2 regions of the Devosia salina genome follow, and region 1 is predicted to be linked to the other one. Evidence: predicted binding sites of a transcription regulator. Region 1 holds the regulator's gene; the other holds the start of a gene.
What was found. Region 1 encodes LexA, which represses DNA repair genes until DNA is damaged. Its sites were predicted from a motif close to TGTTCNNNNTGTGTTCNG; they were not measured.
Positions count from the first base shown of each region.

Region 2: a site for LexA is predicted at 1,643-1,660, ahead of ssb (single-stranded DNA-binding protein). Genes of this name have one in related genera too.

Region 1 is NZ_CP080590.1:1,704,260-1,712,269, reverse strand. It holds gene trpE (anthranilate synthase component I) at 1-156, shown strand, start outside; gene K1X15_RS08175 (anthranilate synthase component II) at 429-1,028, shown strand; gene trpD (anthranilate phosphoribosyltransferase) at 1,028-2,044, shown strand; gene trpC (indole-3-glycerol phosphate synthase TrpC) at 2,047-2,859, shown strand; gene moaC (cyclic pyranopterin monophosphate synthase MoaC) at 2,859-3,338, shown strand; gene K1X15_RS08155 (molybdopterin molybdotransferase MoeA) at 3,335-4,537, shown strand; gene lexA (transcriptional repressor LexA) at 4,658-5,377, shown strand; gene K1X15_RS08145 (IlvD/Edd family dehydratase) at 5,449-7,257, opposite strand; gene K1X15_RS08140 (2-dehydro-3-deoxygalactonokinase) at 7,553-8,010, shown strand, end outside.
Region 2 is NZ_CP080590.1:1,923,122-1,931,131, reverse strand. It holds gene uvrA (excinuclease ABC subunit UvrA) at 1-714, opposite strand, end outside; gene K1X15_RS09265 (LysE family translocator) at 907-1,551, opposite strand; gene ssb (single-stranded DNA-binding protein) at 1,830-2,336, shown strand; gene K1X15_RS09255 (cytochrome b) at 2,396-2,893, opposite strand; gene K1X15_RS09250 (diguanylate cyclase domain-containing protein) at 2,999-4,273, opposite strand; gene K1X15_RS09245 (hypothetical protein) at 4,385-4,912, opposite strand; gene K1X15_RS09240 (efflux RND transporter permease subunit) at 5,090-7,468, opposite strand; gene K1X15_RS09235 (NAD(P)H-binding protein) at 7,607-8,010, opposite strand, start outside.

The sequences.
Region 1 (8,010 bases):
AAGGACGGTAAGCTTTACGTTCAGGCGGGCGCCGGCATCGTAGCCGACAGCAAGCCCGAGCTCGAGCAGCTCGAATGCGAGAACAAGGCCCGCGCCCTTTTCAGCGCCGCCGAGGAAGCGCTACGCTATGCCGGCGAAGCGGGAGTGGGGCAGTGAATTCTATCGCGGATATCAGTGTGCGTGGCGGCATCACCCCACCCTCATTCCCTCCCCATCAAGGGGAGGGAGGCGCAGGGCCGAGGCGCTGGTGTCCATCGTCTCCCTCCCCCTTGTGGGCTTTGACCCGACCCGGAGGGACAATCTCTCCGGTGGAGAGATTGAAGGGGAGAAGGATCAAGGGTGGGGGTAATCCTGCAACGCTCTCGATGCATCGATGGCAAAGCTGGTTCTGAACGGCGCCACCAGAACCACTCCCAGAGGACAGGCCAATGACCAAGACCCTCGTCATCGATAATTACGACAGCTTCACCTACAACCTCGTCCATTTCCTGGGCGAGCTTGGCGCCGACATCACCGTCAGGCGTAACGACAAGATTACGCTTGAAGAAATCGCCGCCATGGCCCCGGACGCCATCGTGCTGTCTCCCGGCCCGTGCACGCCCAATGAGGCCGGTATTTGCCTGGCCGTCATCAACCGCTTCAAGTCGACCATTCCCATGTTGGGTGTGTGCCTTGGCCATCAGGCCATGGGCCAGGCACTGGGCGGCGACGTGGTGCGGGCGCCGAGCCTCTTCCACGGCAAGACCAGCAAGATCCACCATACCGGCAAGGGCATCTTCCGCGGCCTCAACAACGACTTCGAGGCGACGCGCTACCACTCCCTGATCGTCAAGGCTGACACCCTGCCCGACGAGCTGGAAGTCACGGCCACCACCGATGACGGCCTGATCATGGGCATGCAGCACAAGAGCCTGCCCCTGCATGGCGTGCAGTTCCATCCCGAGAGCATCGCCTCGGAGAATGGACACGCCCTCTTGCAGAATTTCCTCGACATTGCCCGCGACTTCAACGGAAAGAAGGCTGCGTGATGGACCTCAAGACCGCCCTTCACAAGATTGCCGAAGGCAAAGACCTGACCGGCGAGGAAATGCGCGGCGCCATGCGCGTGATCATGGCCGGCGAGGCGACGCAGGCGCAGATCGGCGCCTTCCTCATGGGCATGCGCCTCAAGGGTGAAACGGTCGGCGAGATTGCCGCCGCCGTCTCCATCCTGCGCGAGCAGATGGTGCCCGTTTCGGCGCCCGAGGATGCCATCGACATTGTCGGCACCGGCGGCGACGGCGTGGGCAGCCTCAATATCTCCACGGCCACGGCGCTGGTCGTCGCGGCGGCCGGCGTGCCGGTCGCCAAGCATGGCAACAAGGCGCTGTCGTCGCGCTCCGGCTCTTCGCAGGCGCTCGAGGCTCTGGGCGTCAAGCTGGACCTCACGCCCGAGCAGATCGGCAACACCATTGCCGAGGCCAATATCGGCTTCATGTTTGCGCCGCACCACCATCCCGCCATGCGCCATGTCGGGCCGGCGCGGGCCGAAATGGGGGTGCGCACCCTGTTCAACCTCCTGGGCCCGCAGTCCAATCCGGCCGGCGTCCGCCGCTATCTGCTGGGCGTCTACGACCAGGAATGGGTCGAGCCGGTCGCCGCGGCCCTCCTCGCCAATCGCGCCATCAAGGCCTGGGTGGTCCATTCGAGCGAAGGGCTGGACGAGCTCTCGACGTCCGGCCCCAATTTCGTGGCACAGATCGCCAATGGTGATCTGAGGAGCTTCGAATTGCATCCCGAACAGGTCGGCCTGAAACTGACCGATCCGAAGGAGCTGCTGGGCGGCGAACCGGCGGAGAACGCGGCGGCCATCATGGCCCTGTTCGAGGGCGCTCCCGGCGCCTATAGGGATACGGTGCTGCTCAATGCTGCCGCTGCCCTCCTGGTCGCCGACAAGGTCGAGACCATCGAGGAGGGTATCGCCCTGGCGCGCGACACCGTCGACACCGGCAAGGCGAAGGAAACCCTGGCGCGCCTCGTCGCCGTATCCAACAGGCAGGCATGACCATGAGTGATATTCTCAAGCAGATCGAATCCTACAAGCGCGAAGAAATCGCTGCGGCCAAATCGATGCGCCCCTGGGCCGAAGTCGTGGCCGAGGCGCATGACCAGCCCCCGCCGCGCGGCTTTCTCAAGGCCATCAAGGACAAGCGCGCCAAGGGGCAATATGCTCTGATCGCCGAGGTCAAGAAGGCCAGTCCCTCAAAGGGGCTGATCCGCCCCGATTTCAATCCGGCCGAGATTGCCCGCGCATATGAAACCGCCGGGGCCGCCTGCCTCTCCGTGCTGACCGACCGGCCGAGCTTCCAGGGTTCGCCCAGCTATCTCATCGAGGCGCGTGCCGCCACGCGGCTCCCGGTGTTGCGCAAGGATTTCCTGTTCGAAACCTATCAGGTGGCCGAGGCCCGCTCCTGGGGGGCCGATTGCATCCTGATCATCCTGGCGGCCGTTGGCGACGATGTTGCCCGCTACCTGCTCGATGCCGCCGAGGAATGGGGCATGGATGCGCTGGTGGAAGTGCACGACCAGCTCGAACTCGATCGCGCCCTGGCGCTCGATGCCAAATTCATCGGCGTCAACAACCGCAATCTGCGCACCTTCGAGACGACGCTGGAGACCACAGTCAACCTTGCGGCCGGGGTTCCGGACAGTGTCCTGCTGGTCAGCGAGAGCGGCATCATGACCCATGAGCACGTAAAGATGCTCGACGAGCGCTGCAATGTCGGCACTTTCCTTGTCGGGGAAAGCCTGATGCGGCAGGACGATGTGGTTGCCGCCACCCGCTCCCTGCTGATGGGCGCGCCGGAAACCGTGCGCTGATGGCGGGCGGTCTCACCCATCTCAACGAAAAGGGCGAAGCCCATATCGTTGATATCGGTGACAAGGCCGTTACGCGTCGCCGGGCCGTGGCGCAGGCGCGCCTGAGCGGCGAGGCCGGAACCATCGCCACCATTCTGGGCGGCGGTCTCAAGAAGGGCGATGCCCTGGCCGTGGCGCGCATCGCCGGCATAATGGCCGCCAAGAAGACTTCGGAACTCATCCCGCTCTGCCACCCGATCCCGCTGACCAAGGTCGGCGTCCAGATCGAAGGCGACAGCGCGACGTCCATTCTCATCCTCGCCACCGCCGAGACAACGGGCCAGACTGGCGTCGAGATGGAGGCCCTGACCGCCGCGTCCACGGCGGCACTGACCCTCTACGACATGGCCAAGGCCATCGACCGCGCCATGGTGATTTCCGACCTCTGTCTCGTCGAAAAGTCAGGCGGCAAGTCGGGCGACTTCCGGCGCGAAGCATGAGCCTCTTGCCGGTCGATGAGGCGCTGAAGGCCATTCTGGCGCATATCCCGCCCGTCACGGTCGAAACGGTCACTCTGGCCGAAGCCGCTGGACGGGTTCTCGCCGAACCCCTTATTGCCCACCACGACCAGCCTCCGTTCAATGCCAGCGCCATGGATGGCTACGCCATGCGCGCCGTCGATGTCAGTGATGGCGCTTGGCTCGACGTCATCGGGACGTCCCAGGCCGGTGCCGCTTACCCCGGCGCGCTCGGGCCGGGCCAGGCCGTGCGCATCTTCACCGGTGCGCCAGTGCCGGAGGGCGCCGACACCGTCATCATGCAGGAAGAGGCGGTGCGCGAAGGGCAGAGGGTCCGCTTCACCGCCGCTGCCCGGCCCGGCCACAGCATCCGGCCCAAGGGTAACGACTTTGCAACGGGACAGGTCCTCGTCGCGGCCGGCACTCGACTGACGCCCATGCAGATCGCCGTAGCCGCGGCCGCCAATGCCGGAACGCTGGCCGTTGCGAAACGCCCACGCATCGGCCTTGTCGCCACGGGCGATGAACTGGTCCTGCCAGGCAATCCGCTCGGTCCTGACCAGATCGTGGCGTCCAACAGCTACGGCCTTGCGGCCATGCTGGCGCCCTATGCCGACACCGTCACCGACCATGGCATCGTCCCGGACGATGTCGCCCAGCTCAGGGCACAGCTATCGACCGCCTTTGCGGCGGAACCCGATATTCTCATCACGACCGGCGGTGCCTCTGTCGGTGAGCATGACCTCGTTCAGGATGTCCTCAAGGACCTTGGTGTCACGCTCGCGTTCTGGCGCATCAACATGCGGCCGGGAAAACCACTGATGTTCGGGACGCGCGGACGGACCCTCGTCTTCGGCCTGCCCGGCAATCCGGTTTCGGCCATGCTCACGGCCCTTGTCTTCATCAAGCCGGCCCTGAGGGCCTGGCTGGGCCATGCCGAACCACAGCCCTGGCGCCTGAAGCTGGCCGCGCCCACCCCGGCCAATACCGCCCGACGCCATTTCATGCGCGCGCGGCTGGTTCATGGCGCCGATGGCATGCTGGCCGATCCCATCAGCCAGACCGATAGCGGCCACACCTCGTCCCTCGCCGAAGCCGGCCTCCTGATCGTTCAGCCCGAGCATGATCCGGGCCAGCCGGCCGGCGCCATGGTCGATGCCATGCCCATCAACGCCTTCTGATTCTGACATTTTGTTCAGCACCCGTTCATTAACGGACTCCTGGACCCAAGGCATTGCAGAACATAAATGGAACATGTATGGTCGTTCCGTCTATGTTCCGATTCTGGGGTTGTGGGGCCAATGCTGACACGCAAACAACACGAGCTGCTGATGTTCATCCACGAAAGGATGAAGGAGAGCGGCATTCCCCCAAGCTTCGACGAAATGAAGGATGCCCTTGATCTGGCATCGAAATCCGGCATTCACCGGCTGATCACGGCGCTGGAGGAGCGCGGCTTCATCCGCCGCCTGCCCAACCGGGCCCGGGCGCTCGAAGTGGTCAAGCTCCCCGATTCGATGAACCCCTCGCTGGGTGGCCGCAAGGCGCGCTTCGAGCCGGCGGTCATCGAAGGCAATCTGGGCAAGGTCGCCTCCCCCCCGTCACGAAATAGTGGTGGCGGATCAGATGATTACGCCCGACCGGTCTCCATCCCCGTCATGGGCCGCATCGCCGCCGGCACGCCCATCGAAGCCATCCAGACCCATTCGCACACCATTGCCGTGCCGCCCGAAATGTTGGGCGCAGGCGAGCACTATGCCCTTGAAGTACGTGGTGATTCCATGATCGAGGCCGGCATCTTCGATGGTGACACCGTGCTCATCAAGAAGCAGGAACACGCTTCAACCGGCGAAATCATCGTGGCCCTGGTCGACGACGAGGAAGCCACCCTCAAGCGCCTGCGCCGCAAGGGTGATACGGTCGCGCTCGAAGCGGCCAACCCCGCTTACGAAACCCGCATCTTCCCGCCCGACCGGGTCAAGGTGCAGGGGCGTCTGGTGGGGCTGCTGCGGAAGTATTGAGAGTTCTTTCGCCCAAATGATAAGGCCCGCCAGATTGGCGGGCCTTCGTTTTATTCTTGTCCAGCAATGCCTTAGTGGTTGTCGCGCGGTACGCCTTCGGTCTGGGCGATGCGCTGGTACTTTTCCGCAGGTTTGAGGATGGCGCCGTCGCCAAGCTGCCCGACAATGCCGCGCTGGATTTCCTGCCAGGGCGTCTGGTGCTTGGGGAACTTGTAGCCGCCCTCGGCTTCCAGCGCGGCCCGACGGGTGGCGATCTCCTCGTCAGAGATGAGGATATTGGCCTCGCCCTTGTTGAGGTCGATACGCACGCGGTCGCCGGTCTTGAGGATGGCGAGATTGCCCCCTGCGGCCGCTTCCGGTGAGGCGTTGAGGATCGAGGGCGAACCCGAGGTACCGGACTGGCGGCCGTCGCCGATGCAGGCCAGTGACGATATACCCTTCTTGATCAGATAGGCCGGCGGCCGCATGTTCACGACCTCGGCCGCGCCCGGATAGCCGATGGGGCCTGCGCCACGCATGAACAGAAGCGTGTGCTCGTCGATTTCGAGAGAGGGGTCGTCGATGCGGTGGTGATAGTCCTCGGGACCATCGAACACCACTGCCTTGCCCTCGAACATGCCCGGATGGGCCGGGTCGGACAGATAGCGCTCGCGGAACTCGGGCGAAATCACGCTGGTCTTCATGATGGCGTTGTCGAAGAGATTGCCGCGCAGCACCAGGAAACCGGCCTCGGCCTTGAGCGGGTTGTCGAAGTGGCGGATGACCTTGTCGTCCTCGATGGGCGTCTTGGCGCAGTTCTCGCCAATGGTCTTACCGTTGACGGTCGGGGCGCCCTCATGAATGAGGCCCTTCTTCATCAGTTCGTTGACCACGGCCGGCACGCCGCCAGCATGATAGTAATCCTCGCCCAGATACTCGCCGGCGGGCTGCAAATTGACCAGCAGCGGCACCTTGTGCCCGTGTTGCTGCCACTCGTCGATATTGAGCTCGACGCCAATGTGGCGCGCTATGGCGTTGATATGGATGGGAGCATTGGTCGAGCCGCCAATGGCGGAATTGACCACAATGGCGTTGAGGAAATTCTCCTTGGTCAGGATGTCCGAGGGCTTCAAATCCTCATGCACCATCTCCACTGCCCGCTTGCCGGTGCGGTAGGCCATTTCCTGGCGATCACGGTAGGGCGCGGGAATCGCGGCGGAGCCCGGCAGCTGCATGCCGAGGGCCTCAGCCAGCGAATTCATGGTCGAGGCCGTGCCCATGGTGTTGCAGTAGCCCGTCGATGGCGCAGATGAGGCGACCAGCTCGATGAATTTGGGGTAATCGATCTCGCCGGCAGCCAGCATCTGCCGCGCCTTCCACACAATGGTGCCAGAGCCAGTACGCTCGCCCTTGTGCCAGCCGTTGAGCATGGGTCCGACCGAGAGCGCGATTGCCGGGATATTGACCGTGGCGGCACCCATCAGCATGGCCGGGGTGGTCTTGTCGCAACCAATGGTCAGCACTACGCCATCCAGCGGGTAGCCGTAGAGCACTTCCACGAGTCCAAGATAAGCAAGGTTTCGGTCAAGTCCGGCCGTGGGGCGCTTGCCAGTCTCCTGGATGGGGTGCACAGGGAACTCAATGGCGATGCCGCCCGCCTCGCGAATGCCTTCGCGCACGCGTTCGGCCAGCACCATGTGATGCCGGTTGCAGGGGCTGAGATCGGACCCCGTCTGGGCGATTCCGATGATCGGCTTGCCCGACTGCAGCTCTTCGCGCGACACGCCGAAATTCATGTAGCGCTCAAGGTAGAGTGCGGTCATGTCGGGATTGTCGGGATTGTCGAACCACGCGCGCGAGCGGAGTTTGCGGCCGCCGGCGCCGCCTTTGTCTGCAGTCATCTTGCCTGTTCCTTGCTGATCCGCCAGGGCGCGGATGTGAGGGCCTTGGTGGGGCTGTTCTAGCACGCCGGGCCGCGCTGTGAATGGGCTGGCGGTAAAAAATCATACAAATCAGTTCATGGCGCTTGCAATGCGGTGCAAATCTGGCGGAAAAGCTGACGCGGCTTACCCTGCGACGGGTGCGCGGCGGTGCCCTGCGCTATTGATGCGCCCAACAGGAATCGGTCTGGCCAGCAACAAGGCGCCGCATTAGGGTCGCGCCGCGCAGCAGGTGGAGCCGGGAGCGAGGACGAACGTGACTGAATCGATTGCATGGGTAGCCGTGGACTGGGGTACCTCCAATCTGCGGGCCTGGGGCATGTCCGAGATGGGCGCAGTCCTTGCGTCCGCAGCCTCGGACAAGGGAATGGGCAAGCTGTCGCCCCAGGAGTTTCCCACAGCCTTGGGCGACGTGTTGGCGCAGCTTTCGCCCTCCGCCGGGCGCAGGATCGAGGTGGTGGTGTGCGGCATGGCCGGGGCACGCCAGGGCTGGCTCGAAGCGCCTTATCTGGAGGCGCCCACCGATCTGGGCACCTTGGGGCGCGGCGCGGTTCACCCGCAAGTGCCGGATGGCAACGTCATCGTCTCCATCTTGCCCGGGGTCTGCCAGCGGGTCGGCGGCGAGAATGTGATGCGCGGAGAGGAGACCCAGCTTCTCGGTCTCGCTTCGGTGGTGCCCGACTATGCCGGGCTCGTCTGCATGCCCGGCACACA
Region 2 (8,010 bases), 220 kb from region 1:
AATGCCTTCGGCGAGCTTGAGCGCGGTCTCGAAGCTTTCGGCCAGGCGGCCCGAGATTTCGTTCGACACAACAAGACGATCCACGACGACTTCAATGTCGTGCTTGAACTTCTTGTCGAGCGCGGGGGCATCCTCGATCTCGTGATATTCGCCATCGATCTTGACGCGCTGGAAGCCCTTGCGCATCAGGTCCGCCAGTTCCTTCTTGAACTCACCCTTGCGACCCCGGGCGATGGGCGCGAGGAGGTAAAGACGGGTGCCCTCGGGCAGTTCGAGCGTGCGATCGACCATCTGGGAGACGGTCTGGCTCTCGATGGGCAGGCCCGTGGCGGGCGAATAGGGTATGCCGACGCGGGCATAGAGCAGGCGCAGATAGTCGTAGATCTCGGTGACGGTGCCGACCGTGGAACGCGGGTTGCGGCTGGTGGTCTTCTGCTCGATGGAAATGGCCGGAGAGAGGCCCTCGATGTGCTCGACATCGGGCTTCTGCATCATCTCGAGAAACTGGCGCGCATAGGCGGAGAGACTCTCCACATAGCGGCGCTGGCCCTCGGCATAGATGGTATCGAAGGCGAGGGAGGATTTGCCGGAGCCGGACAGCCCCGTCATCACGATCAGGCTGTCGCGGGGCAGCTTGACGTCGATGCCCTTCAGATTGTGCTCGCGGGCACCACGCACGACGATTTCGCGGTTGAGGCTGGGCTTGTCAGTCATGTTCGATCCAATTGCTTGTCGCGCCTTGGGGAGGGGCGGGCGGGCAAAAGCCAGGAGATAGGCAGCACGAAGCGTCCAGGCAAGCTGCCCGGTCGCCTGCTGCGCAGTTTTGCGTCACCTTAGCGTGTCCGGGGCGGCTTGCCAAAACAGCATTCTTGTTTGTGAACATAGATAGAACATCCATGGATTCGGTCAAGCACCTGACGACAATGTCAAGCCGTGCCAGGCCGTGAACAACGCAACAAGGACGAACAGGGCTCCAGCGCCGCGCCCGGTCCAGATGGTCGCAGTCGGGCTGCCGACCAGGGCGTCCCGCGTGCGGCTGGCTCCGAGCGCAATGGCACCATAGACAGCGCCCTGGGTCAGGACGGTGATGACGCCGAGGGCCAGGGCCTGCGACCAGATGGGGCCGTATTCGGGCCGCATGAACTGGGGAAAGACGGCCAGCACGAAGAGATAGGCCTTGGGATTGATCAGGCAGGTGATGGCCCCCTGGCGGAAGGCCACCCAGGAGGACCGCGCGTGCGACCGGGACACGCCGCCCACGGTGATGGTGCTGCGCAGCAGCGTATAGCCGATCCACCCCATATAGAGGGCGCCCGCCAGGATCATGGCCTGGAACAGCAGCACCGGCAGTTGCGAGAGCACGCCGACCGCCAGCGCACCGAATAGCGTGTGCACGGCGCCGCCGAGCATGATCCCGCCCAGGGCGGCCATGCCGAGCCCCTGGCCGCCGGTCAGGGCATTGGCCAGCACATAGAACATGTCCATGCCCGGCACGACGACAATGCCGAAGACCAGAATGGCGTAGAGCCAGAGGGCCTGTGTGTAGTCCATCGCGGGGTTCCTCGTTTCCCCCATCGATTGGAGCAGGGCTGCTGACAGTGCGTGTCAGGATCGCGACAGGCTTGACAAGCGCCTCACAAAATAGAACATAAAGGGAACAACAAGTGCCGAGACCCTGTGCAGAACCGCAATTGCCACGTGTGTGGCGGCGGGAAAGGTCTATGGTGCGGCATCCGGGTTCAGGCCGCGCTCCGGACGGCAGCAACGACCCACGAGAGAAAGCGTCCCGCGACCGGGCAGACCGGGACTGAATTGGAAGGATATGCGCCATGGCTGGCAGCGTGAACAAGGTCATTCTGGTGGGCAATCTGGGCAATGACCCGGAAGTGCGGAACCTGCCGAGCGGCGGCAAGGTGGTCAATCTGTCGGTTGCGACGTCGGAACGCTGGCGCGACCGCAATAGCGGCGAGCAGCGCGAAAAGACCGAGTGGCACCGCGTGGTGATCTTCTCGGAAGGTCTGGCGCGCGTGGCCGAGCAGTATCTGAAGAAGGGGTCGAAGGTCTATCTCGAGGGCCAGCTGCAGACCCGCAAGTGGCAGGACCAGTCCGGCCAGGATAAGTATTCCACCGAGGTGGTGCTGCAGAACTTCAACTCGTCCATGGTGCTGCTCGATGGCCGTGGCGAGGGTGCCGGCGATAGCGGTGGCTATGGCGGCGGTGACAATGGCGGCTTCCGCGGCGTGCGCGACAATTCCGGCGGCGGTGGCGGACGGCGCCCCTCCGCCAATGCCCCGGCCTTCGAGCCGGGCGGCATGGACGACGACATCCCGTTCTGAAAGCAGGAAAGCCCCGGAAAGACCGGGGCTTTTTTCTGGCTCAGTCTCTTTTTTCTGGCTCAGTCTGCGGCCCGGATCATCCGGGTGAGGGTGCCATCGCGGCGGATGAACTGGTTGTAGAGGGCGCCCAGCGCGTGCAGCCCGATAAGCACGATCAGGATCGGCTTGGACAGGGCGTGGATGTCGCCGACATCCGCGAGGCCGTAATAGGCAACCAGGCCGCTGATCGGAACGGTGAGCAGGACAATGTAGAGAAGCCAGTGCACGGCGCTGGCGGCAAATTCCTGGAGAGGATGGGTGGCGCCGGAATGGGCGGGCGCGCCCAGAACCACCCGCATGCCGAGCCGGCCCAGCATGGCGATCATGATGCCGATGCCGAGCCAGTAGTGCAGGGCGCCCAGCGCCGATGTTGCGCTGGAAACCGTCTCGCCCTCCTCGGCGGCCTCGATCACTTCGCTCATGTTTTCAGCAACGAGCAATTGCACGGCCACCAGGATCACGACTGTCCAATGTGTCCAAATCTGCAGCCTGTTATATCCCTGTCGGGTGGATGACATGGCCCTTTTCCTTCATCCTGATGCGCGGCACGTGCGAGGCGCCGGTCCCGAACGGCCGGGACGTATTCAGGATGGCGAACCAACCTTACGGCAAGCTGAAAGCGATCAGGCGGCGGAATATTGACGCCAGGTGTCGCGGCCGGCCGACTTGGCCTGGTAGAGCGCGGTGTCGGCATTGCGGTAGAGGGCGTCGGCGCTCTGGCCGTCGCGCCGGGCCATGCCGACGGAGACGCCGACTCGCCGTGCCTGGCCGGCCAGGTGGAAGGGCTTGCGAAACGCCTCGACGATCCGGATGCACAGGGTGATGTCTTCGGCCTTGGCCTGCCGGTCGATGATGATGGCGAACTCGTCGCCGCCGATGCGGGCGACCAGGGCGCCGGGCGGGCAGCATTCGACCAGGCGCTGACCCGCCTCGACCAGGCAGGCGTCGCCCTGGCTGTGGCCCAGCTCGTCATTGATTGCCTTGAACCGGTCGAGGTCGACCAGCAGCAGGGTGCCCACCGGATTTCGCGTGACAGCGCCATGGATGTCGTCGAGCCGGGCCTGGAACAGGCTGCGGTTGGCGAGCCCGGTCAGGCTGTCGGTCTCGGCCAGGCGCCGCGTGCGTTCGGCGAGCAGCTTCTCCTCGGTGATGTTCTGCTTCATGCCGAAGATCCGGCGAGCGCGGCCGTTCACGCCATCGACGGTTGCCGTAATGCGCATCCAGCGGTGCTTGCCGGTGGCGGTGATGATTTCGACATCGAGGTTGAAATCGCCCAGCCGGGCGATGGCATCGGCCCTCAGGACCTGCATGCGAGCGGCGGATTCCGGGGTGTACATCCTGAGCACCTGGGTCCGGTCGACCAGCGAGCCGCGCGGAAGTTCGAACAGGTCGTAGACGCCGTCGCTCCAGGACAGGGTCTCATCGGGCAGGGTGCAGGACCAGATGCCGATGCGCGCCGTGGCCGAGGCGCGCTCGATCAGTTGCCGGCGGTGGATTTCCGCGCCGCGGCGGCGCTCGATCGCTGCGTGGGCGACCAGTTCGGTGACCCGGGCCAGCAGCAGATTGGCCTCGGCCGCCGGCCGCGGCGCTGAGTCCCAGAGCACCAGCCAATGTGGAGCGTTGCGATAAACGCTGGGGATCGGCACGACGATGAGCATGGAGGCGGCATCGGTCGCGACGCGGCCGGAGAGGCCGAGCATGGCCGGCGTGATCCCTTCGGGCGGTGCCATTCCGTCCATCTCGACCCAATGCAGGCCCTGGGCCACCAGGCCGGCGCCCGCCATGCCGGCACAGTCGCGCAAGCGTCGAAGAAAGGCGCGGCCGGACGCCGCGTCTCCGCCCGCCAGAGGGACGGCGTCATAAGGCAGGTCATCGGGCGCAAAGGGTTGCACAAGCATGCGCGAACCCTAGCAGCGGCTCCTTAAGACATTGTTCTTGCGTCAGAGGGGTCGGCACAAAAAAGACGGCGATATCAGGAGGATACCGCCGCCGAAAACCACATGTGCCGGTCAGCGGGAGAAGGGCACTTCGGCGCGCAAACTGTCACCTGAATCGATATAGACGACCTCAAACACCACCTGGATGGCGTCCCGGTCGAGGTGGATCTGCGCCGTGATGTTGAGATCCTTGCCCTCTTCATCCTGGTCCCGCTCGCGCAGGTTGAAGACCAGGCCCGAGCCACGCTTCTGTCCGACAGCGATTCCGGTGAAGGTGGCGTTGGAGGTCATGGCTGCCTCGAAACGGCGGCTGGCATCCACATAGGCCAGCGTTCCGGCCACCGAGAGATTGGTGCCCGCCAGGGCGCAGCGGCCGCTATAATTGACCTTGTCCTGGTTGCCTTCGCTCAGCGACAGGCGGCAGACCACCGATTCCTCGCTCGCCCCATAGAGCACGCCCCGGCCGCGCCACTCGCCGATATAGGACTTGAGCAACTCGACATCGGCCGGTGCGGCGGCGACGGGCGTAGCACCTGCAATGGCGGAAAACAGGAGACCTGCCAGTGCTGCAGCACGGGTCAGGGGTCCAAGAGTGATCATGGCGCTATGCCTCCAAAAAGCAATACAGGCCCCCCGGCATGTCGTTGCCGGCCAACAATAGCCGTGTTCGGCCGGTCACCCGGCCGGTTCTCGCGAAAGTGATCGCGCCACGCGCTGTCGGGCTGGAATCACCACGGAAACATTAGCTTTTGCCACCGGGGGGCGGCAAGCGGCTCGCTATTTCGCGCCACTCGCGCCCAGCCTTGTATCGGTATCGCCGGTCGGATCATCGGGCGTGGGCACATGGTCGGCGGTCTGCACCCTGATGGAGGTGAGGTTTTCCAGCCAGCGCGACGCCGCCACCAGCAGCGAGGGCAGCATGAACAGGTCCCCCACCAGCGCCAGGGCCAGCGACAGCACGAAGAGGGTGCCGAAGAGGGCCACCTGCGGCAGTTCGGAGAAGGCCACGATAATGGTGCCCGCACACAGGATGACGGTGGTGGCGACGATGGCGCCGCCGATGCGATGCAGCGTGTGGCGCACCGAATCGAGGTGGCTGCGCTGCTCTTCGCGGCGGCCATGCATGTAATGGGACAGCATGTGGATGGTGTCGTTGACCGCGATGCCGAAGGCGATGGTGAGGGCCATGACGGTGGTCAGCTGCAGGCCCGCGCCCGTGGCCCAGAGCCAGGCCTGGGTGCCCAGGATGGGGAACATGTTGGGCACGGCGGAAATCAGCGCCATGCGCAGCGAGCCAAAGGCGAGCCCGATCAGGACGAGGTTGAGCAGGACGCTGGCGGCCAGTGAGATCTGCAGCGAGCGCACGATGTCGTCGGTGGCAAAGGTGGTCAGGACCCTGAAGCCGCCCACTTCAGCATCGGCAATGCCGGCTTCGGCGATCCTGGTTTCGAGCCGCGCCACCATGTCCTTGAGCGCCTGGCTTTCAAGAATGGTGGGCATGAAGCCGGTCACCAGCGCCTGGCTGCCGTCCTCGGTGATGAAGCGCTTGCGCATGAAGGGGCCGACCGCGTCGAACACCTCTTCGCGGCTGAAGCCGGTTTCGGTGTAGTTGGTGAGGCTGGCGGCCGAGATCACCTTGTTCTCGCCCAGTTCGCTCTCGACGATCTCGTGCACCTTGCGGATGGTCTCGAAATCCTCGGCGCCGACATTGGGATCCATCTCCTTGAGCGGGACGCGCACATAGAGCGGCGCCACGCCCCCCACGCCTTCATCAATGCTTTCGGCGGCCGTCAGGGCCCTCGAATCCTTGGCCATGTAGTCCTCGAAGGAAAAGCGTGGCTGGATCAGGAAGAAGGGCACGATCAGGAGGATGGTGAGCAGTATCGAGAGAACGCTGAAGGGACGGCCAAAGCGCATGGCCAGGCCCAGGGCCGCGGGAACCGGGGCATTGAGGGCAAAATTGGGTGCCTTGGGCAGCTTGAAGCCGAGGCGGATCGCCAGCTTGAGCAGCAGCGGCATGACCGTCATCAGGCATACGAACATGATCACGCAACCCGCTGCGCCCGCCAGGGCAAATTCCTGCACGCCCTGGCCGGGCGAGAAATAGAGCGAGGCGAAGGCAACCATGGTGGTCAGCGTGGTCAGGGAGGTGGCGGGGCCGACCAGCTTGAGCGTGGTGTCGACCGCCTTGTTGGGCTCCATGCCGTCCCGCCAATAGGCCAGCCAGTTGAACACGAAGAACATGGATTCTGCGAAGGCCATGACCAGCACCAGCGTGGTGACGATGATGGTGAGGAAGGAGAAGGAGCCAAAGAGCAGCAGCACCGTGCCGATGGACCAGGCAACCGCCACGAAGGGCGTCGCCGCCACCAGGATGGCGCCCCAGAAGGAGCGCAGCGCGAACAGGGCGATGAAGGCGCCCAGGCCAAAGCCATAGACAGTGAACTTGATTTGGTCGTCCACCGCGGCGTTGAGCATTTCCGAGGTCCAGACCGGCGGGCCGGTCAGCTCGATCTGCAGGTCGCTGCCCTGATAATAGGACAGGGTCTCGCGCAGGCTGGCGATCATCGCCTTGGCCCCGTTCTGGTTCACCAGCTCCTGGTTGGGGAACATGATCAGCACCACCCCGGTGAGGTCGGGGGTGATGAGGTTTCGCATCATGGGGTCGTTCTGCTGCAGATCCATCAGCGACATGGCGACTTCATCGGCATTGAGCATGCCCTCGGGCACGGCCGGGACCGAGCCGCCGCTGCCATTGGGCTTGCGCAGGGTAAAGGGCGACATGGTGCCGACGGCGTATTCGTTCAGCTCGAGGTCGAAAGCGAGGCTGCGGACCTCCTCGAGAACGTCCGGATCGACCAGATTAGGGGAATTGACCAGGACATAGATGTCGTTCTCGAAGGTGCCGAAGGTCTTCGAAAGCTTGTCGTAGGCGTCGTAATAATGGCCTGAATGGGCGTAGACCCGCAGCAGGTCCCCATCCACATTGGCGCGCGGTACCTGCCAGAAGCAGATGATGGTGAAGAGCAGGACGGCGACGGAGACAATGCGCGGATAGCGCAGCGTCAGCAGGCCCAGATACTCGAAACCGAAGCCGATTGACCGTCGCGTGGTGAACCAGTCGACAAGTCGCGAAACGACAGAACCCGAAGACACCAGAACCCGACTCCCCCATCCGGCGGCAATTGTGTCGATTTTTGTAGGGGTTTGTCGCGAAGGCGTCCAGCGGCACGAGGGCGTGGCGCGTCTGGGTGGATTGGGCGGGCCCGCGATTTGATGCGGACCCGCTCCGGTTCAGGCCATCAAGGCGGCGCTGTTGTGCTTGAGAAAATCGGCAAGAGCTTGGGGCGCGCGGCCCGAATAGCGTTCGACGACGTCGGTTACCACGCCATGGTGCCCGCTGACGGCGTCGCGCTGGAAGGCGACCAGGGCTTCGGCAAAACCTTCGGGCAGTCCGGCAGCGACCATGCCGCCCTTGAGGTCGGCGGGTGCCAGCGGGATGAGCGCAACCGGCTTGCCGGTCAGCTCGGACACCAGCGTGGCGCGCTCGGTATTGGTGACAGGGGCGGGGCCGGTCACGTCTTCCACGGTCTTCCCTTCGGCCCAAAGCAGTGCCCCGGCGGCGGTGCGGGCCGCGTCGGCGCGGGTGACATAGGCAGTGCCGCGATCGCCGATCAGGCCGAAGAGCTGACCCGAGG